One region of the Klebsiella sp. M041 genome, then DNA from elsewhere that is predicted to be linked to it. Evidence: riboswitches for the same ligand, from Rfam matches in the RefSeq annotation. Region 1 holds a riboswitch; each other region holds the start of a gene.
The links. Region 1 has a riboswitch for thiamine pyrophosphate ahead of tenA (thiaminase II). Riboswitches for the same ligand answer to the same signal wherever they lie in the genome.

Region 1 (10,394 bases):
CAGCGATTTGGAGACCAGGTTCGGCACGCCGTGTTCTTCATCGAACTCGGAGTTCAGATAGGCCGCCTGATAACGCATCAGCTCGTAATGGCGTGCATCCTTCAGCAGGAAGGCACCGCAGCTGATGGTCTGGAAGAACTGCTTGTGGAAGTCCAGGGTAACGGAATCCACCAGCTCCAGACCGTCAAGATAGTCGCGATACTGCTCAGACAGCAGCAGCGCGCCGCCCCAGGCCGCGTCAACGTGCAGCCAGATCTGATGCTCCGCGGCGATACCAGCGATGTCGCGCAGCGGGTCGATAGCCCCCGCGTCGGTGGTCCCGGCGGTGGCGACGATCGCCATGATCTGTTCGCCGTTAGCCTGCGCCTGCGCAATCTTCGCCTTCAGGTCGGCCACGTCCATCCGCGCGAATTCGTCGGTTTTCACCAGCGTAACCGAGCGGTAGCCGAGACCCATCAGCGCCATGTTCTTCTGCACCGAGAAGTGGGCGTTTTCCGAGCACAGCACTTTGTACTGGCGGATATCCCCCGGCAGTCCATCCTGCTGGATGGAGTGTCCCTGACGGGCGAAGAAGGCGTCGCGCGCCAACATCAGGCCCATCAGGTTGCTCTGGGTGCCGCCGCTGGTGAAGACGCCGGCGTCGCCTGCCGGATAGCCGACCCGCGCGCGCAGCCACTCGATCAGCTTCATCTCAATGATGGTCGCCGACGGGCTCTGATCCCAGGAGTCCATGCTCTGGTTGGTGGCGTTGATCAGCACTTCCGCCGCCTGGCTAATCACCAGGCTCGGGCAGTGCAGGTGCGCCACGCACTGTGGGTGATGCACCGACAGGCTGTCTTTCAGGAAGTACTCGATCGCACGATCAATCGCCGCCTGGTTACCCAACCCCTGTTCGTTAAATTCAAGGGAGATACGCTCACGCAGTTCGTCAACGCTTTTCCCCTGATACATCTCAGGTTGCTTCAGCCACTGCACAACGGCCTGACTGGTCTGCTCGATAACCTGCTGATAGGCCTCAACGCTCTGCGCCGAACCAGCAAGAATCGGATTCAATGTGGACATGGTGGTCACTGACTCCACTCAGACCGGTTTCACACCGGCGGCCAGCAGGGCCTGTTCAAATTTGTCGAGGAACACATTCAGTTCCGCGTCGCTGATCAGCAGGGACGGCAGCAGGCGCAGCACGCAACCGTGACGGCCACCGCGCTCCAGAATCAGGCCCGCTTCGAAGCATTTCTTCTGCAGCAGGGCAGAGAGTTCGCCGTCAGCCGGGTAGCAGCCCATGTGATCCTGCGCGTCGTTCGGCTTGACGATTTCGATACCGATCATCAGACCGAGACCGCGAACGTGGCCAATGACCGGGTAGCGCTTCTGCAGCTCCGCCAGTTTGCCTTTCAGCCACTCGCCCTGGGCGGCGACTTTGTCGGCAATGTTGTTGTCGCGCAGGTGGCGCAGGGTGGTCAGGCCGGTAGCCATCGCCAGCTGGTTGCCGCGGAAGGTGCCGGTGTGGTGACCCGGTTCCCAGGCGTCGAACTGCTTTTTAATGCCCAGCACCGCCAGCGGCAGACCGCCGCCAACCGCTTTCGACATCACGATGATGTCCGGCTGAATACCGGCGTGTTCGAAGGCGAAGAATTTACCGGTACGGGCAAAGCCGGCCTGCACTTCATCAACGATCAGCAGAATGCCGTGCTCTTCGGTCACTTTGCGGATGCGCTGCAGCCACTCGACCGGCGCCGGGTTCACGCCGCCTTCGCCCTGAACGGCTTCGAGGATCACGGCCGCCGGTTTACGGACGCCGCTCTCCACGTCGTTGATCAGGTTTTCGAAGTAGTAGGTCAGCGCTTTGACGCCGGCTTCGCCGCCGATGCCCAGCGGGCAGCGGTACAGGTGCGGGTAAGGCATAAACTGCACTTCCGGCATCATGCCGTTGACCGCCGCTTTCGGCGACAGGTTGCCGGTGACCGACAGCGCGCCGTGGGTCATCCCGTGATAGCCGCCGGAGAAGCTGATCACCGACGTACGACCGGTGTATTTTTTCGCCAGCTTCAGCGCCGCTTCCACGGCGTCAGCGCCGGAAGGACCGGTGAACTGCAGGCAATACTCTTTCCCTTCGCCCGGCAGGCAAGAGAGCAGGTATTCGGAGAAACGATCTTTTAACGGAGTAGTCAGATCGAGAGTATGTAACGGCAAGCCGCTGGTAATGACACTTTGGATGCTCTGCAATACATCAGGGTGGTTGTGGCCCAGAGCGAGAGTACCGGCGCCGGCGAGGCAGTCCAGGTACTGTTTGTTATCCGCATCCGTCAGCCACACGCCTTCAGCTTTAGTGATAGCCAGCGGTAACTTACGCGGGTAACTCCTGACATTCGATTCGAATTCGGCCTGACGGGCCAAAAAGGTTTCGTTGTTTGCGTCTAATAAATCGGCACGTAAAGTATCAATACGGACTTTATCCGTCATCATATCACTCCCACAACCAGCATTGCGGTTGAACGCTGGTTGAATAATTGGTGTAAGGAATTGAATTGGCATTCATAAAGCGCGCACAATATATGGCTTTTTAAATCCGCATTCAACGTTTTATTGATTGCGTTATTTTGACGTTATTCTTACCGGGGTAAAAATTAACGTAACCTGCTGAATTATAATAAAACAACCCTGAGTAACGATAACCCTTTAAAGTGTAATTATTAGTGAGAAAGTCTCTATATTTTTATTGCCGCTGCGTTAAAGCGCTGACGGAAAGCCTTCCGTCAGCGATAGCAAGAGTCAATGCAGCTCAACCGCATAATTTGTTAAAGGTGTAACTTTTTTCACCAACTTATTGTTATATAAAAACTGTTCGTAAGTGTCGTAGCGCGCTTTATCCAGCGCCGCCGGATCGGCGGCGAACAGCGGCACGGTTTGCAGCCACGCCTGATGGTTAAGCTCGGTCTTCAGCTCCGGATGCGCGGCGGCGAACGCCTCCCAGCTCTCCTGCGGATGCGCGCGCAGGTAGCTGACCCCGGCCTGCAGGGCGGTGAGGAATTTACGGATTTTCGCCTCATGAATCGCGTCGCGGTGGGCGACAATCACCAGCTCGTCATAGGCCGGTACGCCATAATCCTCAACGTTCATCACCACCGGGGCTTTGCCCTGCAGCTTCAGCTCCTGCGCTTCTATATTACGATAGCCGCCGATGACCGCGTCCACCTGGCCCGTCAGCAGAGCGCTGGTCAGCTGAAAATTGACGTTGACCAGCTTGATACTGGCCGGATCGATCCCCGCATGCTGCGCCATGGTCGACAGGGTGGCCTGCTCAATGCCGCTGACCGAGTAACCCACCTTCTTGCCTTGCAGATCCGCCGGGGTTTTGATCTGCTTATCCAGGGCGATCACCGTGTTCAGCGGCGAGCCGATCAGGGTGCCCACGCGCACCAGCGGTAACCCTTCGTCAGCGAAGAAGTGCACCTGCGGCTGGTAGGTGATGGCCAGGTCCGCCTGACGGGCGGCCACCATGCGGGGCGGCAGCGCCGGATCCGACGGGGGGACAATCTTGACGTCCAGACCCTGGGCCTTAAAGGCGCCGATCTGCTCGGCCACCATAATCGGCGCATGGTCGGGGTTAATATACCAGTCCAGTACCAGGGTGAGCGGTTCATTGGCCAGCGCATGACCGCTGAGCAGCGCCGTCAGGGTTGCTCCGGCGAAAAGCGACGTTTTCATCTGTTTTCCTTTATTACTTCATGATTATTCCGGCGACCAGTCGATCAGCCGGTGCAGCAGGGTGTCTACCGCCAGCCACAGGAAGAGGGTCAGCAGCACTAAAATAAACAGCGCGGCGAAGCAGATATCGGTTTGCAGCCGCGCGTTGGCATTGAGCATGACGTAGCCCAGCCCCTCGGCGGAGCCGACCCATTCGCCGATAATGGCGCCGATGGGGGCCACCGCCGCCGCCATGCGCAGGCCCGAGCCCAGCGCCGGCAGGGCGGCCATCAGGCGGACATGCCGCAGCTGAGCGCCGAAGGAGGCGTTCATGCTGCGCGCCAGATCGAGATACTCGTGGTTGACCCGTCGCAAGCCGTCAAAGAAGGCGGACGTGACGGGAAAGAAAATCACCAGCACCGCCATCGCCACTTTGGCGCTCATGCCAAACCCCAGCCACAGCACCAGCAGCGGGGCGAGGGCAAAGACCGGGATCGCCTGGCTGGTGAGCACCAGCGGCATCAGCCAGCGCTGCAGGCGCGGGGAGAGGATCATGCCCAGCGCCAGCGTGACGCCGAGCGCCACCCCTAGCGCCAGGCCGCTGAGGATCTCGCTCAGGGTAATCAGCGTGTGCCAGCCGAGATAGGCGCGATTGACCCACAGCGCCTCGGCGACCGCCGCCGGGGAGGGTAAAAGAAAGTGCGGAATGCCGCTGCGGCTGGCCAGCCCCCAGAGAAGCATCAGTCCGCAGAACACCATGCCGCCGCGCCAGAGACGTCCAGTCATGAGTGGGCCCTCATCAGCTGCTGCAGCAGCGCCGCCTGGGCGTTCAACAGCTCGGGCGCATCCGGCGCGCGCGGAGGCGCGCCGGTGAGGTGATGGCTGTCGTCGATCTCCCCGTCGGCGGCCGAGAGGACCAGCAGACGGTGGCTCAGCCGGCAGGCTTCCAGCGGATCGTGGGTGATCAGCACCACCGTGCGCCCCGCCAGCAGAGTGGCCGCGAGGGTCTGAATACGCGTGCGGGTGAGGGTGTCCAGCGCTGAGAAGGGCTCATCCATCAGCACGATGGGCCGGTCCTCATACAGGGTGCGGGCCAGCGCGGCGCGCTGACGCATCCCGCCGGAGAGCGTCGCCGGCCGGGCGTCGGCGCTGGAGGCGAGCCCCACCTGTTCAAGCAGGGTGGCGACCCGGGCGTGATCCACTTTCTCACCGCGCAGCCGCGCGCCGAGGGCGACGTTCTCCCGAACGCTCAGCCAGGGGTAAAGCAGGTCTTTCTGCCCCATCCACGCCAGGCGGCCGGGTATCGGCTTTCCGTCGCTGGCGACCACTTCCCCGCGGGTGGCGGGGGCCAGGCCGGCCATGACCCGCAGCAGGCTGGTTTTACCGGCCCCGCTGGCGCCGAGCAGCGACACCCACTGGCCGCCGGGGACCGTCAGCGACAGGTTATCGAACAGGCGGCGGTCGCCGAAATGGAGGCTCAGCTTACGGACCTCGATACCTGGCGCCGTCACGCCCGGGACTCCGCCGCGGCGTTGAGCCCCATCTGCCAGAACTGCGCCTCCAGGCGGGTGGCGGTGGTGAAGATGTCGCTCAGCCCGGCGAGGCGGGCCTCGCTTCCGCGCTGTTGCCACACGGTCTCCAGCAGCGCCAGCGCGGCGCTGACGCCCTGCAGATAGCCTTCATCGCCATAGTTACGGATCCACGAGGCGTAAGGATTATCCTCCAGTCGGGTGGAGGGGTGATGCAGCAGGCCCAGACCGATTTCGGCGTAACCCGCCACGCAGGGCATCAGGGCGACCAGCAGATCCAGCGCGTCGCCTGAATGACCGATATCCAGCACGTAGCGGGTGTAATTGATGGTTTCTGGCGCTTCGGGCTGGGCGGCCATCTCCGGTTCGCTAATGCCCCACTGGGCGCAGTAGCCGACGTGCAGCGGCACTTCGTTAAGGATGGCGTTCATGGAGGCGGCCGCGGCGCGCATCTCCGGCAGCGTGCGCAGTTTACTCACCAGCAGCGCGTAGCTGCGGGCGAAATGGATCAGAAACAGATAATCCTGGGTCAGATAGCGACGGAACGCGCTTTTCGCCAGGGTGCCTTCGGCAAGCTGCTGGACGAAAGGGTGCGCCACATAGTGCTGCCAGTCAGCGGCGGCCAGCTGGCGTAAACGGCCATAAAGACCTTGGCTAAACGCGGGAACAATCACAGGACCTCCATTTATGCAGGGGAGATCCGGGCGTGCAGGGGTGTGAACAGGCAATGGCGGTAATGCTGGCAAAATTGCCGACCCGTCCCTTCGCTGGCATGACCCAGATCAGGTTCAAAGGGTTCGGCTTGCGCCATCTCAGCCCTCACGGGACACCCCTCGGTAGCGCTATGTTATACGACATTCACCTTATGAATACAATCATCGCGCCGTCCGGCGGCGCGAAGGTGTTTTTCTGTGACGGCTAGCTCTTTTTTGTACAAAAATACCCGAAAAACAGGCCGCTGCGCGTTGGTGAGGGTTCTCCGGTTACGTTATATTTTCATTATTCCGTTGTAATAATCCTGTTCGCCACGCGTGTCGTGCGCGCCCCAACGCCCTGGAGTGAGCATGAAATTCCCGCTGTCCGCGCTGGCGCTTCTGTTCCTGTTGTGCCCGCCTGGCGATGCCGCCGATCTCTTCGATGCGGAAGATAGCATGCTCGACATGAGTCAGTATCTGGCGGAAAACCGTTACGGTTTTCTGCCGGTGCCGCTGGCGATAACCGAGCCGGCGATCGGCTATGGCGGCGGACTGTTTGGCCTGTTTTTACACGGTAAAGGCAGCCGGGAGGGCGGGCAGTTTATTCCTCCGCCGCTCACCGCTTTCGGCGGGGCCGCCACGCAGAATGGCACCTGGTTTATTGGCGGCGGCCATCGTCACACCTGGCGGCATGATCGCATTCGTTACCTGGCGGGAGCCGGCTACGCTAACGTCAATCTGGATATCTATTCCGGCGACATCGGCGGCTTCAGCCATGCTAAACCGGTGCAGACGCAGACCAAAGGGGTCGCCGCGCTGCAAAAGCTGCTGTTTCGCGTGGGCGATACGCCGGTGTTCCTCGGGGCCTCCCAGGTGTATGCCCGGGCGGATGTCGCTTTCGATAATCCGCGGGTCAACCGGGTCTGGCAGCAGGTGCTCGGGCAAAACAGCACCTCTTCGGCGCTGGGGGTGGTGGCGGAATATGACACTACCGATAATATTTTCTATCCTCAGAGTGGGTTAGCGCTGAAGGGCGAATATCGGTTTTTCCGTTCGCTGCTCGGGGGCGATTATCACTACAACACGTTTTCGCTGGACGGGAAGGTGTTTATTCCGCTCAGCCAGACGCTGACCCTGGCGATCGCGGGCAATTATCAGTCCTTAACCCACCATGATAAGCACCTGATGCCGATGGCGCGTCCTTACATCGCGCTGCGTGGGATTTCGCGCTACCGCTATCAGGGCGACTACGTGGCCACGGCGCAAACCCAGCTGGCCTGGGCCGTCACTCCGCGCTGGATCCTGCAGGGATTCGTTGGCGCCGGGAGCGCGGCGGACGCGGCGGAAACGCTATGGGAACAGTCAGAGGTGGCATGGGGGGCCGGTTTTCGTTACCTGATCGCGCGACAGTACGGTTTGCGTACCGGGATTGACGTGGCGTTCAGCGAGCATGAGCAGGCGGTCTATTTCAATGTCGGTTCGGGTTTATAACTACACATGAGAACAAAAATGAGAACATCCGGCGCGGTGTTAACGCTGCTGTTAGCGGCCTGGGGCACGTCGGCTGCGGAGCCGGACGAGAACGACAGCTATTTTCCGATCTGGGGCGATGAGGCTCGCGCCAGAGGATATTCCATTCCGTTACCCTACGGCGTCAACCTGAGCTATATGAATATCCGCCAGGATATCATGGTCGACAGTATTACCTTTTCCGGGCTTAAGCTCGGCAATCATCCCATTCCCAGCGATATGTTCGCCATCGATGCCGGACACACCCGCGAGAAGAGCAAAACCGAAAACCTGCGCCTGGATATGTGGGTCTTTCCGTTCCTTAACGTATACGGACTGGTGGGGCATACCCGCGGGTCGTCCGTCTCCCAGGTTTCAGTGGATTCAGACCCATCGCAGTTTCGCGGCCTGGATCGGGCCATCGCCGGCGCGGTTCACCAGCTTTATCAGAGCGGGAAGTTGCAGGATATTGATTTTAAGCTTGATTTTAAAGGCACCACCTGGGGGGCCGGCTTTACGCTCGCCGGCGGCTACGGCAACTGGTTTGGGTTAGTGGATACTAACTACACCCGCACCGACTTCGATATCCTCGACGGCAGCATTTCGGCGGTCACCGTCTCGCCGCGCGTCGGCTACCGTTTCAGTTTTCAGGGGATCGACGGGCCGTCCCATCTCAGCCTGTGGGTCGGGAGCATGTATCAGGACGTGCAGCAGGAGTTTAAGGGCGATCTCGCCGACCTGCACATGCCGCCAGAGCTGCAGCCCCTTATTGCCGCGGTGAATAAAGACGGCGAGGGCAAATTCGACGTTAAGCAGAAGCTGACCTCGCCGTGGAATATGCTGATTGGCGCCCAGTATGAGGTCACCAAAAACTTTAACGTGCTGACTGAATTCGGTTTTAACGACCGCAACAGCTTCTTTGTCTCCGGTGAATACCGTTTTTAACTAAAACTGCAGGCGCCGTCTGCCGGTAAGATGCGCGCTCTTTTGTTGCTGTGGAGAGGCTGTTGATGCGTAAAGCCTTATGGCTGTTATTCGCGCTGGCGCTGCCGGCGCTGGCGCAGGACCCGGTGTTGCCCGCGGTGACGGAGATCCATCCTGCGCCCACCCTGGGCGAGCTGTCGCCGCCGGAATCGCTGCGGCCATGCTGCGCCTTTGGTTACGACCTGCACGTGCGGGCGGTGGGCATTCCGATCCCGGTGTATCAGATTGGTAACGTGCTGACCCTGGATACCCTGGGCAAGCACCATTACAACGACAGCGCGCTCGGGGCGGTGAAAAATCTGCTGGGACTGAGCGAGGAGCAAAACGGGCTTATCTATACCCGTCGCGGCGGGTTTATCGATATTGCCCATGTGCGCGACACGGCGGATTACACCTTTTATCTGTTCAATCGCATTTCGCCGACGCTGGGCCAGGCGGGGCGCATATTCTACAGCGAAGAGCTGGGGGTGCGCCGCGTTCAGCTCAATGCCTTTACGCCGCCGCCGGGCGTCAGGCAACGCTATCAGCTGGCGGCCTGGCTCGCCGGGCACCTGGCCTTCGAAATCGCCCAGTGGCATGAGATCGCTCAGTGGTATGGCTTCCAGTCAGTGCCCGGGTTTTCAGAGGAGATCTCCGCGTTTTCGCCGGAGGATCTCTACTCCAACTTACTGGGCGCCAGGCTGGCGATTAATGTCATCCTTAGCGGCCACGGCGGGTCGGTGGAAGCGTATAACCGGGCCATGGAGGCGGCGCTGAAAAAGGCGCTGACCCGGCTGATGGTGGCCACGCGAGGGGAGACGGAAGCGATGTTCCAGCGGATCGATGGCGACTGGTGGAACAGTCGCCGCCGGGTGCCGGATAAGTTTCTGGTGCTGAAGCGTAATTACGATCTACAGGAAAACCGGCTGCCGACGCCGGTCCCTTTCGAAACCATGCCGCCATATCGCCTGACCATGCCGGCGCAGGTGGGGGGATTCCGCTTGCGCGACCTCGGCGAGCTGCAGATCTATCCGGGGCACGATATGCAGGCGCTGCCGGTTCCTGAGCAATACTATGGCGCTGCCGCGTTTCAGGGGCTGGCCGATCGCGCCCGCGAGGCCGATAAAACCCAGCTGGCGCGCATTGAGAAGTAGCGAGAAAGGCTCAGGGCGAGGCCCTGAGCCGGCGAATTAGCGGAAGTTGACCCAACAGGCGCCGTTGTCGGCAGAGCGTACGCAGTTTTCCACCCAGCGGACGCCGAACGCCCCGGCGCGGGCGTCCGGATACCAGAAGTCCGCCAACAGCGCCTCGTCACGCCGGTCAGCGGCGTCCATGGCGATGGCGAAGCGGCGATAGAGATTCGACCAGGCGTCGAACAGCCCCTCCGGGTGGCCACCGCCGATGCGATCGTCCTGGCGCGCCAGCGGATCAAGATAGCCCATGCCGCGCTCCAGAACGCGCGCCGGTTCGCCCTGCACCTCGTAGCGCAGCTGGTTGGGCTGTTCATCCCACCATTCAAGACTGGCTTTTTCCCCCACGATGCGCACCTTTTGCCCGTGCATGGAGCCGCAGTTAACGGCGGAGCTCCACAGCGAGCCGACGGCGCCGTTGTCATACTCCATCAGCACATGCGCGTTATCTTCCAGCGGGGCGCGGCTTTTGACGAAGCTTTGTCTGGCGCACATCAGCCGGGCGATCTTCAACTGCGGGGCCATGGTTTCGACCAGAAACAGCGGGTGAGTGGCAAGATCCCCCAGCACATAGCTGGGGCCGACGAAGCGGGGATCGACCCGCCAGCGGGTACTGGCGTTTTCCTGCTCCACCGGCTGGGCGTGGAAGCCATGAGCAAACTGCATATTGACGATACGAATGTCGCCCAGCAGTCCGTCGGCGATCATCTGCCGGGCCTGCAGGATCATCTGATGGCCGGCATAACCGTAGGTCACGTCGATGATCTTACGCTGCCGCTGGCTGAGGGCCACCAGTTCGTCCGCCTCTTCGCTGCTGAAGC
Region 2 (10,394 bases), on a different contig from region 1:
GCGGGGGGATGGCAAACCCTCGGCGCGTTTGTCTGCAGATAAAGTTCCCCCGCGGCCTGACAGGCGGCGGGGGAGCGTGGGGCGCGTTGCGCTTACGGGGTGACGATGTTGAACCAGAAGGCAAAGGTGTCCATATAGCTCAGCATTTCGTCGAGCTTAGCGCCATTGCCGCTAATGTTAACCTCGCCGTTAGCCTGAGCCTGCTTCAGCGTCTCCTGTTTCAGGATGATCTTATTCAGGGTGTCGCGGCTGAGCGAGATGCTGGCGTCTGCGTTGTCGGCTACCGCATTGGCGGTATGGTTAAGCACGCCGTTTTCCAGCTCCAGTTTGTACTTGCCGCCGTCTTTACCGAGGTCGATGTTAAAGACCGCTTTAGCTGCCCCGGCTTTTTCGCCGTTGATATGCACCCCGAGATAATCGAAGAACATTTCCGGCGTCATCGCCCGCACGGTATCCGGACTGGCGGTGTTCGGCGTCGGCAGTTTCTGCACGCCGTTACGCAGCTCCTGAGCGCCGGTGAGGTAGAAGTTGCGCCAGGTCCCGGCTTCCGCCTGATACCCGAGCTGCTCCAGGGCGTCGGCTTCCAGATGACGCGCCTGCTGATTGTTCGGATCGGCGAAGACGATTTTGCTGGTCACCTGCGCCACCCAGCGGTAGTTCCCCTGCTGGTAGTCGGCTTTGGCTTTCTGCATGATGGCATCGGCGCCGCCCATATATTCCACGAACTTCTTCGCCGCCTGCTCTGGCGGCAGCTCGTCGAGGGTGGCCGGGTTGCCGTCGAACCAGCCGAGGTAGAAGACGTAGGTCGCTTTCACATCGTGGCTGACGGAACCGTAGTAGCCGCGGCTGGACCACTGTTTCTCAAGGGACTCCGGCAGCTTGAAGTTGGCGGCGATCTCATCGCGGGTCATGCCCAAATTCGCCATCCGCAGAGTCTGGTCGTTGATATAGCGATACATATCGCGCTGACCTTTCATCAGCTTAACGATATTATCGTTGCCCCAGGTCGGCCAGTGGTGCTGCGCGATAATCACTTCCGCATCGTTGCCCCAGCGGTCGATGGCGGCATTGATGTATTTCGACCACGCCAGCGGATCGCGGATTTTGGCGCCGCGCAGCGAGTAGGTGTTGTGCAGGGTATGGGTGACATCCTCTGCCGCCTCGATCATTTTCTTCTCTTTGACATACCACAGCATCTCAGACGGCGCTTCCGAGCCCGGCGCCATCATAAAGTCATAGGTCAGGCCGTCGATCACTTCCTGCTGACCGGTATGGGTAATGTAGTTGGTCGGCGGGATCAGCGTGACGGTACCCGCCGAGGTGGTGGTGCCGAGACCGGCGCCAACCTGACCTTTGGCGTCCGGCTTCAGCAGGTTGCCATACATATAGCTGGCGCGGCGGCTCATCGCGGTACCGGCCATGATATTTTCGGAAACCGCTTCTTTCATAAAGCCGTCCGGGGCGTAAATCTTCACTTTTCCGGCTTTGACATCGGCTTCATCCACCACCCCGCGGATACCGCCGTAGTGGTCCACATGGCTGTGGGTAAACAGCACCGCCACCACCGGTTTTTTCGGCCGGTGGGCAAAATAGAGCGCCAGAGCCTCTTTAGCCGGTTCGGCGCTTAGCAGCGGGTCGATGATGGTGATCCCGGTTTTGCCTTCAATAATGGTCATATTGGAAAGATCGAGATTACGGATCTGGTAAACGCCGTCGGTGACTTTGAACAGACCGCCGATATTCAGCAGCTGCGACTGTCGCCACAGGCTAGGATTGACGGTGTCCGGCGCCTTTTCGCCCTCTTTGACGAAATTATATTTGGCCGGATCCCAGATAATATTTCCCTGGTCACCTTTGAGCATCGCCGGCGGCAGGGGCGCGATAAATCCCTGATGGGCGTTGTTAAAGTCGGTTTTATCCGCAAACGGCAGTTTACGGTATAGCGCCTGGTTCGCCTCCCGCGTGGCCGGTGTGGCATCCTGTTGTTGCGCGGCGGCAAAGGCGGTTACCGACAAAGACGATAACATTCCGGCCAGCGCCAGATTTTTGGCTATCTGATTTAATTTCATCACTACCTCTCAGGTAATTTATTTTGCGGAAATAAAAAATATCTCCCGCTTAAAAAGTGAATGGCTTGTCGTTTATTCTAAAGACTAATATTCCGCTGAATAGTCCCATATGGGACTGGCGCGGCGCCGCCAAAGGATCCCCTCGTCTTTAGCAGGCGAGGACTGCTATACTGTCGCTAACGGCGCAGGCGAGGGCAGAGAATGAATTTCCAGGAAATACATAGTTATTATAAGACGTTAGCCATAGCCGACTTTTTTGCCGATATCCTCGTGGAAGGTGAAGAGGTTATTCTCTCCGCCAATAAAAAATGGTGCCCGCAACTGGGGTATATTTATTTTTGCACCGAGGGTTCGCTATCCATATTAATGCCGGATGATGGATTGAATATCGGTAATACTATTGAGCATATGCCGATTGGCCTGATGGAGCGGTATTGCCCGCTGGCGAAATTTGAATATACCGGAAGCGCAACCGTGACGCTGCGTAAAATTTCCTACGCCACTTTTGATCGCCTTTTTATTGCTACCCACCCGCAGCGCGTTGAGGCGCTGGCGCAGGTGTTGGTGTTCATGAGTATCTTTACCATCGACCTGCACAATGAACGTCGCCAGGTCACCAGCTACCAGACGATTCGTCCGATGCTGTATCGCTATTTGTATCGGCAGCATACGCATGAGGGTGAAAACGAGGGTCTGGCGTTATTTATCATCCGGCGTACCAATCTTTCGCGCACTCATGTGTTTCGCGTGCTGGCGGACTTAAAGGCGGGGGGATATATCACGATGAAACGTGGCAAACTGATCTCTATCGATCGACCGCTGCCTGCGGAGTACTGACCGGGCAGGAGAGGGTAACAAGGCAGAATGCTCTGTCTTGTTACCCACGACGCCTGTCAGCGAATCATTACGGCGTCACGATGTTAAACCAGAAGTCAAACGGGTCCATATAGCCTAACATTTCATCGAGTTTGGCCCCGTTACCGCTGATTTTAACTTCCCCCTTATCTTCCGCCTGCTTCAGGGTCTCTTCTTTGAGAATGATTTTATTCAGGGTAGCGCGATCCAGCGTCAGGGTGGCATCCGCCTCTTTGGCTTGCGCATTGGCGGTGTGGTTCAGCACGCCGTTTTCCAGTTCCAGTTTATATTTACCGCCGTCATTGCCCAGATCGATATTGAAGACCGACTTCGCATTGCCCGCTTTTTCGCCATTGATATGGACCGCCAGATAATCAAAGAACATTTCCGGGGTCATGGCGCGGACGGTGTCCGGGCTGGCGGTGTTCGGGGTCGGACCTTTCACCACGCCGTTGCGCAGTTCCTGGGCGCCGGTAAGGTAGAAATTACGCCACGGGCCGGACTCCGCCTGATAGCCTAATTGCTCCAGGGCATCGGCTTCCAGATGACGCGCCTGCTGGTTGTTAGGGTCGGCGAAAACGACTTTGCTCACCACCTGGGCAACCCAGCGGTAGTTACCCTGGTCGTAATCCTCTTTCGCTTTCTTCAGGATGGCATCCGCGCCGCCCATGTACTCGACGAACTTCTTCGCCGCTTCTTCTGGCGGCAGTTCGTCAAGGGTGGCCGGGTTGCCGTCGAACCAGCCGAGATACAGCACGTAGGTGGCCTTCACATCGTGGCTGACCGAGCCGTAGTAGCCGCGGTTAGCCCAGGTATTGGCGAGGCCGTCCGGCAGCTTAAAGTTAGCGGCGATTTCATCGCGGGTCAGGCCTTCGTTAGCCATCCGCAGGGTCTGGTCGTTGATGTAACGATACAGGTCACGCTGACTCTTCAGCAGGTTAACCACGTTCTCGTTGCCCCAGGTCGGCCAGTGGTGCTGGGCCATAATGATCTCAGCCTTATCGCCCCAGCGAACGATCGCCTGGTTGATATATTTCGACCACGGCAGCGGCTCACGGATCTTCGCCCCGCGCAGCGAGTAGGTGTTATGCAGAGTGTGGGTGACATCCTCTGCGGATTCGATCAATTTCTTCTCTTCGATATACCACAGCATTTCTGACGGCGCTTCGGAGCCTGGCGCCAGCATGAAGTCATAGGTCAGGCCGTCGATCACCTCTTTCTGGCCATCCTTATCAATGATGTTGGTTGGCGCAATCAGGGTGACGGTGCCTGCCGAGGTGGTAGTCCCCAGGCCCGCGCCCACCTGGCCTTTAGCGTCCGGCTTCAGCAGGTTGCCGTACATATAGCTGGCGCGGCGGCTCATGACGTTCCCGGCCATGATATTTTCCGCCACCGCCGCTTCCATAAATCCGGACGGCGCGTAGATTTTGACTTTACCCGCTTTGACGTCGGCTTCATCAACCACGCCGCGCACGCCGCCGTAATGGTCAACGTGGCTGTGGGTGTAGATCACCGCGACGACCGGTTTTTTACCCCGGTTTTTATAGTAGAGATCCATGCCGACTTTGGCGGTTTCAGCTGAGACCAGCGGGTCTACGACGGTGATCCCCTCTTTGCCCTCGATGATCGTCATATTGGAGAGATCGAGGTTGCGGATCTGGTAGACCCCGTCGGTGACTTCAAACAGGCCGCTGATGTTGATCAGCTGCGACTGGCGCCACAGGCTCGGGTTTACGGTTTCTGGCGCTTTTTCCCCTTCTTTAATGAAGGCGTACTGGCCCGGATCCCAGATGACATTGCCCTGTTCGCCTTTGATGACTTCTGGCGGCAGGGCGGCAATAAAGCCTTTATGCGCATTGGTGAAATCGGTGTTATCGGAGAAGGGGAGTTGGTTGTAGAGGGCATCGTTCGCTTTTTTGGTCGCTTCGGTTGCCTCTTTGGCTGACGTATCTGCCCAGGCGGCGAAAGCGAGACTACTCAACATGCCCGCTAACGCTAACCCTTTCACTATCGGGGTTAATTTCATTGCAATCCTCATTTATTGCATGGTTCGTTCGGTTTTACCGATTTAACGCAGGTGACTGTTTGTTACAGATTTTTTAAATATAACCACACATTTACATTCATCCAGTTTTGCTTGCAAAAAACACATTTTTAATCAGAAATTACGCCTTTTGTATTAGCTGGCGATCGGGGAAAAAAAGCCGGTCAGCTTGTGTTACACCGCCACATTTCGTACCCTGCTTCAGGAAAATGTTGTACCGCTTTTATGACTCGGGGTGCCCTTCTTAAATGAAGGCTGAGAAATACCCGTACCACCTGATCTGGATAATGCCAGCGTAGGGAAGTCAGAGACCGCAGGGTCATTGCTTCTACCTCGTCTGGCGGGAGCAAACCATGCCTGAGCTGTTGAATCCCGCGCCTGTCGCGCACCTGCGCCATCTGCTGCGCGCCCATTCCCCCCTTGTGCACTGCATGACCAATGACGTGGTGCAGACCTTTACCGCCAATGTTCTGCTGGCCGTCGGCGCCTCGCCGGCGATGGTGATCGATCCCCGCGAAGCGGCGCAGTTCGCCGCCATCGCCGATGGGCTGTTAATCAACGTCGGCACCCTGACCGAAGATCGCGCAGTGGCCATGCGTGCCGCAGTGGAGCAGGCCCGCCAGGCCGGCAAGCCCTGGACGCTGGATCCGGTGGCGGTCGGCGCCCTGACCGTGCGCACGGCCTTTTGTCACGCGCTGCTGGCCTTCCAGCCGGCGGCCATTCGCGGCAATGCCTCCGAAATTCTGGCGCTGGCCGGGATGAGCGCCGGCGGGCGCGGGGTGGATACCACCGATACGGCCGCCGCGGCGCTGCCGGCGGCCCAGGCGCTGGCTCGTCAGTTGACCACCGTCGTGGCGGTCACCGGTGAGGTGGATTACGTCACCGACGGCGAGCGGGTGCTCAGCGTGGCGGGCGGCAGTGCGCTGATGACCCGGGTGGTGGGCACCGGCTGCGCGCTATCGGCGGTGGTGGCGGCGAGCGCGGCGCTGCCGGGAGACCGGCTGGAAAACGTGGCCGCCGCCTGCGGGCTCATGAAGCAGGCCGGGGAAATTGCCGCCCATCACGGGGGGCCCGGGAGCTTTGTTCCGGCGTTTCTCGACGCGCTGTATCAGGAGGTGCGCGCATGAAACGCATCAATGCTCTGACCATCGCCGGCACCGATCCCAGCGGCGGGGCCGGTATCCAGGCCGATCTGAAAACCTTCTCCGCGCTGGGGGCCTACGGCTGCTCGGCGATCACCGCCCTGGTGGCGCAGAATACCCGCGGCGTGCAGTCGGTCTATCGTATTGAACCGGACTTTGTGGCGGCGCAGCTCGATTCGGTGTTCAGCGATGTGCGCATCGATACCACCAAAATCGGCATGCTGGCGGAAACCGATATTGTGGAAGCCGTGGCCGAGCGGCTGGCGCGCTACCGGGTGGCCAACGTGGTGCTGGATACCGTCATGCTGGCGAAAAGCGGCGATCCGCTGCTGTCGGCCTCGGCGGTGGAGACCCTGCGTCAACGATTGTTGCCGCAGGTGTCGCTGATCACCCCGAACCTGCCGGAAGCGGCCGCCCTGCTTGATGCACCCCATGCGCGCAACGAGCGCGAAATGCTGGAGCAGGGGCGGGCGCTGCTGGCGCTGGGCTGCGGTGCGGTATTGATGAAGGGCGGCCATCTCGACGATGCCGAGAGCCCGGACTGGCTCTTCACCCGCGAAGGGGAACAGCGATTTACCGCGCCGCGAGTACAGACCAAAAACACGCACGGCACCGGCTGCACGCTCTCGGCGGCGCTGGCGGCGCTGCGTCCGCGTCACGCCGACTGGGCGGCCACCGTTACCGAGGCCAAGGCCTGGCTGTCGGCGGCCCTGGCGCAGGCCGACTCCCTGGAGGTGGGCCACGGCATCGGGCCGGTGCACCATTTCCATGCCTGGTGGTAAATGGCAGCGTAACGGGACAGCAGAATCTCCTGAAAAAATGCCCTCCCGGCTGGAAAATAGGCTAAGTCGGTACCAGGCTTAACCTGCCCAAAATAATTGGTTGGGATAATGCATGCCGGCTCCGGCCGGCCTTACGGGAGATTGCTATGACTGATATTACGCAGTTGCTGGGCAAAGATGCCGAGAGCCTTTTGCAGCACCGTTGTATAACCATTCCGGCCGACCAGCTGTATCTGCCTGGCGCAGATTATGTTGATCGGGTGATGGTGGATAACAACCGACCGCCGGCGGTGCTACGCAATATGCAAACCCTGTACAACACCGGACGACTGGGGGGGACCGGCTACCTGTCTATTCTGCCGGTCGACCAGGGCGTGGAGCACTCGGCGGGGGCCTCCTTCGCCGCCAACCCGCTGTACTTTGACCCGAAGAATATCGTCGAGCTGGCGATCGAAGCCGGCTGTAACTGCGTGGCGTCGACCTACGGCGTGCTGGCCTCGGTGTCGCGCCGTTACGCGCATCGTATTCCTTTCCTGGTGAAGCTCAACCATAACGAAACGCTGAGCTACCCCACCGAGTACGACCAGACCCTCTACGCCAGCGTTGAGCAGGCGTTCAATATGGGGGCGGTGGCCGTGGGCGCGACGATCTATTTCGGCTCGGAACAATCGCGTCGTCAGATAGAAGAGATCTCCGCGGCCTTTGAGCGGGCCCATGAGCTGGGCCTGGTCACCGTGCTGTGGGCCTATCTGCGCAATTCGGCATTCAAGAAAGACGGTGTCGACTACCATGTTTCCGCTGACCTGACCGGTCAGGCCAACCACCTGGCGGCCACCATCGGCGCCGATATCGTCAAGCAAAAGATGGCGGAGAATAACGGCGGCTACAAAGCGGTTAACTTCGGCTATACCGATGACCGGGTGTACAGCAAACTGACCAGCGATAACCCCATCGATCTGGTGCGCTACCAGCTGGCCAACTGCTACATGGGCCGCGCCGGGCTGATTAACTCCGGCGGCGCGGCGGGCGGAGAGACCGACCTTGCCGACGCGGTGCGCACGGCGGTGATCAATAAGCGCGCCGGCGGCATGGGGCTGATCCTTGGCCGCAAAGCGTTTAAGAAATCGATGGCCGACGGCGTGAAGCTGATCAATGCCGTGCAGGATGTCTATCTCGACGGGAAAGTGACTATCGCCTGATAAGCACCAGTATCGTTGGGTTCCCCGGTGGCGCGACGCGCACCGGGGTTACCGTTTTGTATGTGTCCTCAGTCCGCGCCGTTAGCGCGTCAGCAGCCAGCGCGCGGTATGTTCATCGGTCACCAGACCGTTGATCCAGCCGCCTTTAAGGGCGGCCAGGATCGCCGGTCGTTTGTATTCTCCACAGGCCGCAGCAATCCGCGGGCAGTGGTTCTGGCGGATATCATAGCTGGTGATCATGCGGTTGATCTCGCTGTCTACCACCTCGCCTTCTGCATCGATAAACCGCCCGAGGATCTCCCCGATGCCGCCGCGGGCGGTCAGCTCATCCATCTGCGCCTGATTGATAAAGCCGTCTTTAAAGATGGGACTTTGCGTGCCCAGCGGACCAATACCGACAAAAATGACGTCCGCCTCCCGGGCGACGCCGGAGACGCTGCGAAATAAGCGATTGGTGCACCACATCTCATACTCTTCCGCGGTCTGGGCGTAGCGCGGCGCAGGCCACTGATAGTACTTGGCCTTAATTTTGCGGGTGAGCAGCAGGGGCACGTCATCGTAATAGTTGCACTGCCCGTCGGCGTCCATGGCGCTGATCAGCGCCACGCAGCGGGTATTCAGGCTGTCGAAATCGATGCGCTGCAGCGCTTTTTTCAGGGTCAGGCCCGAGCCCAGGCCGATGATTTTCTCTTTATCATCCTGCAGATAGCGAGCCATCAGCTGATAGCAGCCAAACGATACGCTGTCGAGGGTACTCTCTTCGCTAAAGGCGGGGACCACATTGCACTCGAGAAGTCGGTACTTTTCCTGCAACAACTGCGCATAATCGAGGCAGTTCGCCACCGGATGGTGCAGATTAATCGACACAATCCCTTCTTCTTTCGCGGCGGCGATCAGCCGTTGCACCACCGGTCTGGAGGTGCCCAACTGGCTGGCGATCTCGCTCTGATTCTGGCCGGCGATGTAGTACATCCATGCGGCACGCACCTTCTGATCCAACCGGATATCGTCTTCTTTACTCATGGTTTCCCGCCCTAAGTTGCTGGCCAGGGCACGCAATTGGCCCGGCGAATATCCGCATTCTCGCCGTGGTTGCCATAACTGGCAAGCTTTTGCTCTTTAATGGTCATTTGTAATTTAAGTGGGTAATTGCTCTTATGTGATCCGTGGCTCTTATTTTGGTCAAATGATCAATTACAGTGACGCCATCCACTCAAGGAGAGCAGAACATGAACAATCAATTCACATGGCTTCATATCGGTCTGGGTTCTTTTCATCGCGCGCATCAGGCGTGGTATCTGCATCGTCTGATCGCTTCCGGCGATAAGCGCTGGCGCATCGCGGCGGGCAATATTCGCAACGACGCCGAGCAGGTGGTGCAGGCGCTGACGGCGCAGGGCGGACGTTACGTCCTGGAGACCGTCAGCCCGGAAGGGGAGCGTGAATATGAAGAGATCATCTCAATTCAGAAACTGCTGCCGTGGCAGGCCGGGCTGCAGCCGCTGATTAACGAAGGGGCCAACCCGCAAACCAAAGTTATCGCCTTTACCGTGACGGAAGGGGGGTACTACCTGAATACCCGCCATCAGCTGGAAACCAGCAACTCCGATCTGCAGGCTGACCTGAAAGGCGAATGCAAAACTATTTACGGCACCCTCGCGCGAATTCTGGAAAAGCGCATGGCGGACAACGCCGGGCCGCTGACCCTGCTCAACTGCGACAACGTGCGTCATAACGGCGAGCGCTTCCACGACGGGATGGTGGAGTTCCTGCAGCTCACCGGCAAACAGGCGGTGATTGACTGGATGGCGGCCAATACCACCTGTCCGAACACCATGGTGGACCGCATCACCCCGCGTCCGGCGGCCGATCTGCCGGCCCGTATCAAAGCGCAAACCGGCATTGACGATAAGGCGCCGGTCATGGGCGAGACCTTTATCCAGTGGGTGGTGGAGAACAACTTCCGCGATGCCCGCCCGAATCTGGAAGCGGTCGGCGTGGAGATGGTCGAGTCGGTTATCCCGTATGAAGAGGCGAAAATCCGCATTCTGAACGCGTCGCACAGCTGCATTGCGTGGGCGGGGACCTTAATCGGCCAGCAGTATATTCACGAAAGCACGCTCACCGATGTTATCTACGCCATTGCCGACCGCTACGTCACGGAAGATGTGATCCCATGCCTGGGCGATAACGGTATTGATTTGCCGACCTACCGCGATGTGGTGCTCAAGCGCTTTACCAACCCGCATATCCAGGACACCAACCAGCGCGTCGCCGCCGACGGTTTCTCGAAAATTCCGGCG
Region 3 (10,394 bases), on a different contig from region 1:
CTGGCCAACCGTGAAGGGCATGGCCGCGGAAGGCAACACCTATACCGGTTTCCTGTATGCCGGTCTGATGATCGACAAGCAGGGCAACCCAAAGGTCATTGAGTTCAACTGCCGCTTTGGCGATCCGGAAACCCAGCCGATCATGCTGCGCATGAAATCTGACCTGGTAGAGCTGTGCCTCGCCGCCTGCGCCGGCAAGCTGGATGAGAAAACCTCCGAGTGGGATGACCGCGCATCGCTGGGGGTAGTGGTTGCCGCCGGCGGCTATCCGGGCAACTACAACACGGGCGATGAGATCCATGGCCTGCCGCAGCAGGAAGCGGCAGACGGTAAAGTCTTCCACGCCGGCACGAAACTGTCTGACGACCAGCGCGTGGTCACCAACGGCGGGCGCGTACTGTGCGTCACCGCCCTGGGCGATACCGTAGCGCAGGCGCAGCAGCGCGCCTATCAGCTGCTGACCGATATTCGCTGGGATGGCAGCTTTAGCCGAAACGATATCGGCTGGCGCGCCATTGAGCGCGAAAAGGCTAACGGCTAAGTTTCGCCAACAGCGTTTTCCGCGTAATGCCTAACTGACGGGCGGCTTCGGTTTTGTTGCCGCCCGTTTTTTCCAGTGCCGCCAGAATCACCTCTTTTTCGACTTCCACTAGCGGCTGAATCAGCCCCTCCTCGCTCCCGCCTGACGGCAGCGGCGTACCCGCAATCGCCAGCGGCAGTTCCCGCCCGGAGATATAGTCCCCGGTCAGTAGCACCACCGCCCGCTCCACCGCGTTTTCCAGCTCGCGAATGTTGCCCGGCCAGGAGTAGTGGATCAGCAGGTCCATCGCCTGTGGCGTGAACCCCTTTACCGCCTTACGATTGCGTTCGGCATAGCGTTTGAGAAAGTGCTGCGCCAGCGGCGGAATATCTTCCCGGCGCCGGCGCAGAGGCGGCATCTCAATAGTCACGACGTTCAGGCGGTAATAGAGATCCTGGCGGAAACGCCCGGCGCTTACCTCTTCCGCGAGGTTGCGGTGGGTGGCGGCGATCAGCCGCACATCAACGGCAAGCGTCTGGTTGCTGCCGACCCGCTGCACCTCCCGCTCCTGAATCGCCCGCAGCAGCCGGACCTGCATCAATGGCGAGATATCGCCAATTTCATCGAGGAACAGCGTGCCGCCATCCGCTTCGACAAAGCGCCCCTCACGTCGCCGATCCGCGCCGGTAAACGCCCCTTTTTCATGGCCGAAGAGTTCCGACTCCAGTAGCGACTCATTCAGCGCCGCGCAGTTGAGCGTCACCAGCGGCTTATCACCGCGCCCGCTGCAGGCGTGGATGGCGCGCGCCACCAGTTCCTTACCGGTTCCCGACTCTCCATAGATCAGCACCGTCGCATCCGAAGGGGCTACCAGCGTAATATTATTAAGAAGCGCCTGCATCGCCGGGCTGTCGCCTATCATGCCCCAACGCGAACTCGCTGCGGCGGGGTGTTCGCCCTCGCTATGCCGGGTGTGTGCCAGCGCCTGGACTAACGTCTGCTGTAACGTGTCAAAATCCAGCGGCTTAATCAGATAATCCAGCGCCCCGGACTTGATGGCCTCCACCGCCGTATCGACGCTGGAGAACGCCGTCATGATCAGCACCGGGATCGCCGGGTTATAGGCTTTAATCTCTTTTAACGTCGCGATACCGTCCATCTCCGCCATGCGAATATCGCACAGCACCAGGTCGAAGACCTGCTGATGGATCAGCTCCAGCGCCTGCAGGCCGTTGTGGGCTAATGCCACCTGATAGCCCCAGCCGCGCAGCAGCGCCTGCAGGATCGTGCAGTGGCTGATGTCATCATCGACAACCAGAATCTGTACCTTATCGCTGCTCATCTTCCCTCCGTTGAGCATCAATCGGTAGCCAAAGCGTAAATATCGCTCCAGCCCCCGGCTGACTTTCGGCGCGGATCGTCCCGCCATGTTGTTCGATAATATTCTGCACCACCGCCAGCCCCAGCCCGGTGCCGTCCGCTTTGGTGGTGAAATAGGGGGTGAAGATGGCCTGCAGCTCTTCGGCAGTCATCCCTTTACCGCTATCTGCGATGACGATTTTCATCCGCTGACGGTCAGCTTCGCTTGCCGATACGCGAATGACGCCGTCACGGCCAATCGCCTGCATCGCGTTCAGGTACAGGTTCAACAGCACCTGGTTCAGGCGGTCGGCATCGGCGTTGATCGTGGAGAGCTCCGGGCGCGGAGTGAATTGCAGCGCTATCCCGCGACTCTGCGCATCCTGGCTGACCAGCTGTAATGAGTGGTGGATAAGCGCGTTGATATCCACCGGCTGATAATTTAAATGCGCGGGCCGGACCAGCTCCAGCAGTTCGCTGACCACCCGGTTCAGGCGGTCGGCCTCTTTGGCCATCACCCGCGCTAACTGATGCGACTCGCCGCCCGGCGGCGTGCGCTCGGCAAAATATTTCGCCAGCCCTTTAATCGACGAGAGTGGATTGCGGATCTCGTGCGCCACGCCCGCCGCCAGATGGCCAAGCGCCACCAGTTTCTCTTTGCGGGCCATCGCCTCCAGCAGTTGTTTTCGCGAGCGGCGATAGCGGCGGAACCAGAACTGGGCGAGGATCGTTGCCGCTGTCACCAGCGCGGCGGCGCCCAGCATGATGACCATGTTCCGCTGCCCGCGGGCCTGCGCGGCATCCAGCTCACTGCTATCAAAGGCGATAAAAATCACCTGCGGGACGGTGGCTTGAGCCAGGGCACTGTCGCCGCGATTCATCATGCCCCTATGGTGGCCGCGGGCCGGATTGAGCGGGCGAAACTGGCGATAGACCTCAATGGCCGGCTGCGGCTCGCTAAGCCGCCGCCAGCGCGCCTGTTCGCCAACCGCCAGCGCACGCATCTGCGCGGGGCTGTAGAGCGTTTGGCCCACCTGCTGCGGATCGCTGTGAGCGATGATGGTGCCATTGTCATCAGTCACCGCGAACCACAGGACGCCCGGCTGCCAGGCCATCTCTTCCAGCAGGGCCTGCAGCTGCGCGTGATGCATCCGCATTCCCATGCCGACGCGCGTGCCGGACTCCAGCGCGCGGATCAGTACGCTCCCCTTCTCCTCAATAGTTTGTCGGGCGGCGGTCGTCTCACGACCGTGATCGCGGACGATCATCGCGGAGAACAGCACCACCAGCAGCACCACCGTACCGGTCAGCAGCCAGCTCAGCGCGCCAGCGGCAGCGTCCCGGGAAAAAGGTTTGATCTTCATCGGCGAGTCCTTGTCATCTCCTTTTCGCTATCAGCAGGATCTTTCAGCAGAAATCATGCCATGTTTCCGCACGGCCAAACCTGCTCTCAAACATATCGCCTGCGCTTTAGCGAGTAAAAATGACTCGCCGGTCCCGGGCGGAACGGGTCATTTTTACTCGCCTTCTCTGCCACGACCTCGGCAGACCTGTTCGGACGGGCTTTTTCAGGCTGGCATGGAAGATGCAATACCGGGAGAAACCACACAGGAGAAAATGCCATGAAACGGAACCGTAACTTACCTCTCGCCCTCGTCACCCTTGCCGCGCTGACCTTCGGCAGCAACGCGGCCTGGGCCAACCACCACTGGGGCAACAATAACGGGATGGGCAACCAGGGCTACAGCCAGCTGACCCAGGAGCAGCAGGCTACCGCGCAAAAGCTGCATAACGATTACTTTGCGCAAACCAGCGCCCTTCGCCAGCAGCTGCAGTCCAAACGCTATGAGTACAATGCGCTGCTCACGGCGCAAAAGCCGGACCGCGGCAAGATTGAAGCCGTCGCTCAGGAGATGGAAGGCTTACGCCAGAAGCTGGATCAGCAGCGGGTGAAATTTGATCTCGCGCTGGCTGAGGCAGGCGTTCCCCGCGGCGCAGGCATGGGATATGGCGGCTGTCGCGGTAGCGGCGGCGGTCATAGGGGCATGAATCACTGGTAAAGGTTAGAAGCTTTTTTCCGTCGGCTGCCAGGTGCAGAAGTTTTCATTGGCCACCAGCAGCAATTGAGAGCCTTCCGGCGCCTCAAGCCAGGCAATGCTCACCGCGGCGGAAGCGTGGCTCTGGCGGCGTTCAATGTGCGCCAGAGCCCGACTATCGAGGTCGGGCGTCACCGTCTGCCCTTCGCAGGTCAGGACGGTATGCGCGGCGGCGTTCCAGCGCCCCTGACGCAGGACGACCCGACCCTGACGGAGGGCGTCGCTGGTCTGGCGGATCTGCTCGGCGCGATAACGGTACAGCGCGACCTGGTCGCTGGAGAGCTGCTGCTTCTGCCCGTCAACTTCCCGCTGCATAAAGCTCAGATCGCCTTGCGCGTCGAAGCGGGCGCGAATATGTTCCGGCGGCTTGCCGTAGACATTGAGTTCAATAAGCGTCAGCTGATCGCCCTGCCAGCGATATTCGCTGGTCGAGGTGTCCCCGTGACGCCACGGGCTGAAGGCGGCGAGAAGATGGACTTCATCGCCAGAATCTTTACGCCAGATACGCATCGCCCCCTGGTTGTCCGCATAACCGCTGGCGGTAAACGGTGGTAGCGACGCGTTATGGCTGCAGGCAGTTAGCAACAGGATGCCCGCCAGCGCCAGAGGCCGGCGCCAGACAGACAAAAGGGGCTTAATAGCCCCTTCGATAAAACTGTTCACTGCCACGCGGTCTTACTTAACTGCGTCTTTCAGTGCTTTGCCAGAAACAAATGCCGGCACGTTAGCTGCAGCGATTTTGATCTCTTTACCGGTCTGCGGGTTGCGGCCAGTACGCTCAGCGCGGTGGTTCACTTTGAAGGTACCGAAACCAACCAGTTGAACAGCATCACCTTCTTTCAGAGACTCAGTAATTGCAGCCAGGGTAGATTCCAGGGCAGCTTTAGCCTGTGCTTTGGACAGGTCAGCTTTGTCCGCAATTACATCAATCAGTTGAGTCTTGTTCATAAGTTATCCTTACAATGTGTTTATCGCTTGCTAAGCATCGAGTGCGACGGAAATGCCAAAAAAGCACCCTCCTGCATACACGCACCGATAGCCACTTTTTTTCGCCCTCCAAATGTAGACCAGACGGGGGGCGGAATGGAAGCCTTCAGACGCTACAATTCAGGCGGTAAATCACGTTTTCTGGTCTCACTGCTGAAAATTTATACCAATATTGCTCTCGCCGGCCTCACGCAGGTCCGCGCGCAGGCCTTTTATCAGCTCAAGGTCACGCTCTTCGCAGTCGGCCAGCAGGCGGAAAATTTCCCACTGAATGTCCCATTCCTGCTCTACCGCCGGGTTCGCTTTCAGCTCTTCGTCGGTCATTTCGCGGCCTTCCTGGGTCATTTCCAGCATCGCCACGGTGGTGATGGAGGTTTTGCTCACCTCGATCGCGTGCTCGAGCGTTTCGCCGCTCAGACGGGAATGGATCAATTCGCTCAACGCCACGCAGGCGTCTATGGCCGGATAAACACCGTACAGGTCGAAATCATCTGCCGCCGGGATCGCCTCTTCCAGTTTCTCCAGTTGACTGTCGAAATTCACCTTCGCATCTTTAACCGTCAGCGTTTCCCAGATCAGATCCAGGATACGACGGTACAGCTGGCCGTCGCCAAACTCGGTTTGCTTGCAGAACATCGCGTAGTTGGGGTACATACGCTCGCACAGGCAGGCCATAAAAGTGACATGCTGCCAGCTTTCCAGCTTCTCCAGGCGCAGGTGAATCGGGTTTTGTAACATGATGAATTCTCGAAGTCAGAAATTAGGCGCAGTGTACCTGAATCAGCTGTGATTTGCTTGCCAACGCACAAATGACGGACGGCGGGACGCCACCGCATCAGCCCAGCGCGTCGGCTCGGGCAGACGATAGCCTCGCATGCAGCGTTCGACCCACATTAAGGCGCTGTCCATGCCCACCCGGTGGCCGGTGCTAATAAACAGCGGGTTGCAGCGGACTTTACTGCGCCAGACCCAGGCCAGTTGCTCATTTTTATCCATCAGCGGGGCCAGCGCGCCGGGGGCATCACCCAGTTCGCCGATTTTTCCACACAGCCGTTTTTTCGCCACCCCGATGGTCGGCACGTCGATCATCAGGCCAAAATGGCTGGCGACGCCCAGCCGCCGCGGATGGGAAATACCGTGCCCGTCAACAAACAACAGGTCCGGTTTTTGCGAAAGCTGCTCCCACGCCGCCAGCAGCGCAGGCGTTTCGCGAAACGAGAGAAAGCCGGGAATATAGGGCATGGAGGTGGCGACGCGCGCCACCTGATACTCCACCAGCTCCAGTTCAGGCCAGGTCAGCAGCACCATCGCAGCTCGGGTGACCTCCCCTTCCTGCTCAAACCCGACATCCGCACCGCCGATCAATACTGGCGGGTCGCGATCCAGTCGATCCGCCCGCTCTACCGACGCGGCTAACTGTTGCTGTTGGATACGGAGTGCGGCTAAATCCATATGGCTGATCTCCTACTGGTGATAGGGTGCGGAAAGACGATGCACCGCTTCAACAAAGACGCCCGCATGCTCAGGATCAACGTCCTGATGGATGCCGTGGCCGAGGTTAAAGACGTGGCCTTCCCCCTGACCAAAGCCGGCGAGGATGGTCGCGACTTCTTCTTCAATACGCGCGGCGGGCGCATAGAGCATGGACGGATCCATATTGCCCTGCAGCGCGACTTTGTTGCCCACGCGACGACGGGCATCGGCAATATCGGTGGTCCAGTCGAGACCCAGCGCGTCACAGCCGGTCTCCGCCATCGCTTCCAGCCACTGACCGCCGCCTTTGGTGAACAGCGTCACCGGCACGCGGCGGCCTTCGTTTTCCCGCAGCAGGCCATCGACGATTTTATGCATGTAGTAGAGGGAGAATTGCTGGTAGTCGCGGCCGGTCAGCACCCCGCCCCAGGTGTCAAAAATCATCACCGACTGCGCGCCGGCTTTGATCTGCGCGTTGAGATACAGGGTGACGCTCTTCGCCAGCTTATCCAGCAGCGCGTGCAGCGCCTGCGGGTCGGCGTACATCATCTTTTTGATGACGGTGAAAGCCTTGCTGCTGCCGCCTTCCACCATGTAGGTCGCCAGCGTCCATGGGCTACCGGAAAAACCGATCAGCGGCACTTCGCCTTTCAGTTCGCGGCGTATGGTGCGCACGGCATTCATCACGTAGCCCAGTTCCTGCTCGGGATCCGGGACTGGCAGCTTGTCGACGTCGGCTTTGCTTTTCACCGGCGAGGTGAAGCGCGGGCCTTCGCCTGCCTCAAAGTACAGCCCCAGCCCCATGGCGTCCGGGATGGTCAGGATGTCCGAAAAGAGGATCGCCGCGTCCAGCGGGTAACGACGCAGCGGCTGGAGCGTCACTTCGCAGGCCAGCTCGGCATTTTTACACAGCGACATAAAGTCGCCCGCTTGCGCACGGGTGGCTTTGTACTCAGGTAAATAGCGGCCCGCCTGGCGCATCATCCACACCGGGGTGACATCAACCGGCTGACGCAGCAGCGCGCGCAGGTAACGATCGTTCTTCAGTTCGGTCATTTTTACATTCCTTTAGCGTTGATACGCCCAGTGTAACATGTCACTCGAACTCTGCCCGACACATCGCGACGGTATCTTCGATAAGCCGGCGCGCCACCGTCCCCGGCGGCGGCAGAAGCGGCAGATCGTCATAGCGGTACCAGTCCGCGCTGAGTAACTCTTTTTTATCCACCACGATATCGCCCTCCGCGTAATCCGCCATAAAGGCAGTCATCAGCGACTGCGGGAACGGCCACGGTTGAGAAGTCACGTAGCGCAGATTTTTCACCCGGATACCGCTCTCCTCCATCACCTCACGGGCAACGGCCTGCTCGAGGGTTTCGCCGACCTCGACGAACCCGGCCAGCACGGTGTGTACCCCATTGCGATGTCGGGTATGTTGCGCCAGCAGGATCGCATCGTCGCGACGGATAGCGACGATAATGCACGGGGCAATTTGCGGGTAGTAACGTTCACGGCAGTGGCTGCACAGCATCGCCCATTCGCTTTTACTGGCATGCATCGGGTGACCGCAGTAGCCGCAAAATTTATGCGATCGATAAAATTCGGCGAGCTGGATCCCCCGTCCCGCCAGCTGAAAGAGTCCCGGATCCTGATCCAGCACCTGGCGTAACGATCCCATGTCATGGCGGCGATCCTGGCGCACCATCCACACCGGATCGCCCTGCCATTCGCCGATATGCAGCGCATGCTGGCCGACAAGATCGAAATTAACCGCTTCGCCATGTGGTAATTCTCCACCAGGCAACCATAATTTTTGTTCGTGACTGACAACCCACCAGCCGCGATCTAATTTTTCAATAATACGATCCATATCTATTGCACTACCTTTGCTTCACTGGCATGTTGTTAACATTATATTTACATTTTTGGTGAGCAGATTTAAATCAAAACTAGCGGAGTCAATCATGCTAAACCAGCTGGAAAATCTGACGGAGCGCGTTGGCGGTAGTAATGAACTGGTCGATCGCTGGCTACAAGTGCGTAAGCATCTGCTCGTGGCTTACTACAATCTGGTTGGCCTGAAACCGGGCAAAGAGTCGTTTATGCGGCTAAACGAAAAGGCGCTGGATGACTTTTGCCAAAGTCTGGTGGATTACCTCTCGTCCGGTCATTTTAGTATTTATGAACGCATTATTGGCGAAATGGAAGGCGATACCCCACTTTTAGCCGCCACCCGGCTTTACCCGCAGCTGGAAGCCAATACCCAGCAGATGATGGACTACTACGATACCTGCCTCGAAAACGCCATTGATCATGATAACTACCTTGAGTTTCAGCAGGCGCTGTCGGATATCGGCGAGTCGCTGGAAGCGCGTTTCGCCCTGGAAGATAAACTGATCGCCCTCGCCGTCGCCCATCATCTGAACGATGAGGTGCGCGATAATATTGCCCCGACCGCTTGAGTTGTGTGCAATTAACGAGTAGTTTACCTTCATTCCCCCTCTCCGGAGGGGATGTCATCTTGTCGGAGTGCTTATTTTCCATGTGAAGGCTAACGTGGAAAAGGCTGAGACCGTTAATTCGGGATCCGCGGAACCTGATCAGGCTAATACCTGCGAAGGGAACAAGAGTAAACTGCTGTTCGCGTCAGTCCGTCAGGGCCGATCGCATCTGTTACTCCATCCGTCGTCTGACAAGCCATGTCCTTTTCATCTGGAATGCGCTATGTCTACTACCAAACTGACCCGTCGTGAGCTACGCGAGCACGCGCAGCGATTTATCGATACGCTGGAAGGCGCTGCTTTCCCTAATTCGCGCCGTATCTACATTCAAGGTTCACAAGCGGATATCCGCGTCCCAATGCGTGAAATCCAGCTCAGCCCAACCCTCGTCGGCGGCGATAACGATAACCCACAGTACGAAGCCAACGAACCGATCCCGGTGTATGACACCTCCGGACCTTATGGCGACCCGGATATTGGCATTAATGTCCGCCAGGGGCTGGCCAGGCTGCGCCAGCCGTGGATCGACGCGCGCAATGACTGCGCCCCGCTCAGCGAACGCAGCTCGGCCTATACCAAAGCGCGGCTGGCCGATGACGGCCTTGATGAGCTGCGCTTCAATAGCCAGCTGACGCCAAAACGCGCCGTTGCCGGCAAATGTGTTACCCAACTGCACTACGCCCGCCAGGGGATCGTCACCCCGGAGATGGAGTTCATCGCCATTCGCGAAAACATGGGCCGCGAACGTATTCGCAGCGAAGTTCTGCGCCAGCAGCATGCCGGCGAAGGCTTCGGCGCCCGCCTGCCGGAAAACATCACCCCTGAGTTCGTCCGTGATGAAGTGGCCGCCGGGCGCGCAATCATCCCGGCCAATATCAACCACCCGGAGTCTGAGCCGATGATTATCGGCCGCAACTTCCTGGTAAAAGTGAATGCTAATATCGGCAACTCGGCGGTGACCTCCTCCATCGAAGAAGAGGTCGAGAAGCTGGTCTGGTCCACCCGCTGGGGCGCCGATACGGTGATGGATCTCTCCACCGGCCGCTATATCCACGAAACCCGCGAGTGGATCCTGCGTAACAGCCCGGTACCGATCGGCACCGTACCGATTTACCAGGCGCTGGAGAAAGTCAACGGCATCGCCGAGAACCTCACCTGGGAAGCCTTCCGCGATACCCTGCTGGAACAGGCCGAACAGGGCGTCGACTACTTCACCATTCACGCCGGCGTACTGCTGCGCTACGTCCCGATGACCGCGAAGCGTCTGACCGGCATCGTTTCGCGCGGCGGCTCAATCATGGCCAAATGGTGCCTGTCGCACCATCAGGAAAACTTTCTCTACCAGCATTTCCGCGAAATCTGCGAAATCTGCGCCGCCTATGACGTGTCGCTGTCGCTGGGCGATGGCCTGCGCCCCGGCTCCATTCAGGATGCCAACGACGAAGCGCAGTTCTCCGA

Region 2: another riboswitch for thiamine pyrophosphate. It lies ahead of thiM (hydroxyethylthiazole kinase); the one in region 1 lies ahead of tenA (thiaminase II).
Region 3: another riboswitch for thiamine pyrophosphate. It lies ahead of thiC (phosphomethylpyrimidine synthase ThiC); the one in region 1 lies ahead of tenA (thiaminase II).

Annotation. Positions count from the first base shown of each region.
Region 1 is NZ_JCAXWU010000018.1:25,246-35,639, forward strand. Features, by position in the region: gene AC6CWS_RS20970 (pyridoxal phosphate-dependent decarboxylase family protein) at 1-1,071, opposite strand, end outside; gene AC6CWS_RS20975 (diaminobutyrate--2-oxoglutarate transaminase) at 1,081-2,466, opposite strand; gene AC6CWS_RS20980 (ABC transporter substrate-binding protein) at 2,773-3,708, opposite strand; gene AC6CWS_RS20985 (ABC transporter permease) at 3,733-4,473, opposite strand; gene AC6CWS_RS20990 (ABC transporter ATP-binding protein) at 4,470-5,198, opposite strand; gene tenA (thiaminase II) at 5,195-5,890, opposite strand; TPP riboswitch at 5,959-6,060, opposite strand; gene AC6CWS_RS21000 (BamA/TamA family outer membrane protein) at 6,281-7,402, shown strand; gene AC6CWS_RS21005 (hypothetical protein) at 7,421-8,365, shown strand; gene AC6CWS_RS21010 (DUF4056 domain-containing protein) at 8,431-9,537, shown strand; gene AC6CWS_RS21015 (Gfo/Idh/MocA family protein) at 9,574-10,394, opposite strand, start outside.
Region 2 is NZ_JCAXWU010000001.1:385,851-396,244, forward strand. Features, by position in the region: gene AC6CWS_RS01810 (alkyl/aryl-sulfatase) at 93-2,069, opposite strand; gene AC6CWS_RS01815 (helix-turn-helix domain-containing protein) at 2,271-2,906, shown strand; gene AC6CWS_RS01820 (alkyl/aryl-sulfatase) at 2,974-4,950, opposite strand; TPP riboswitch at 5,190-5,287, shown strand; gene thiM (hydroxyethylthiazole kinase) at 5,322-6,095, shown strand; gene thiD (bifunctional hydroxymethylpyrimidine kinase/phosphomethylpyrimidine kinase) at 6,092-6,892, shown strand; gene fbaB (class I fructose-bisphosphate aldolase) at 7,039-8,091, shown strand; gene AC6CWS_RS01840 (sugar-binding transcriptional regulator) at 8,173-9,114, opposite strand; gene dalD (D-arabinitol 4-dehydrogenase) at 9,321-10,394, shown strand, end outside.
Region 3 is NZ_JCAXWU010000028.1:21,147-31,540, reverse strand. Features, by position in the region: gene purD (phosphoribosylamine--glycine ligase) at 1-541, shown strand, start outside; gene zraR (sigma-54-dependent response regulator transcription factor ZraR) at 531-1,862, opposite strand; gene zraS (two-component system sensor histidine kinase ZraS) at 1,849-3,243, opposite strand; gene AC6CWS_RS24335 (hypothetical protein) at 3,233-3,505, shown strand; gene zraP (zinc resistance sensor/chaperone ZraP) at 3,502-3,939, shown strand; gene AC6CWS_RS24325 (DUF1481 domain-containing protein) at 3,943-4,638, opposite strand; gene hupA (nucleoid-associated protein HU-alpha) at 4,651-4,923, opposite strand; gene AC6CWS_RS24315 (YjaG family protein) at 5,110-5,700, opposite strand; gene nfi (deoxyribonuclease V) at 5,743-6,414, opposite strand; gene hemE (uroporphyrinogen decarboxylase) at 6,427-7,491, opposite strand; gene nudC (NAD(+) diphosphatase) at 7,532-8,305, opposite strand; gene AC6CWS_RS24295 (Rsd/AlgQ family anti-sigma factor) at 8,400-8,897, shown strand; TPP riboswitch at 8,951-9,075, shown strand; gene thiC (phosphomethylpyrimidine synthase ThiC) at 9,160-10,394, shown strand, end outside.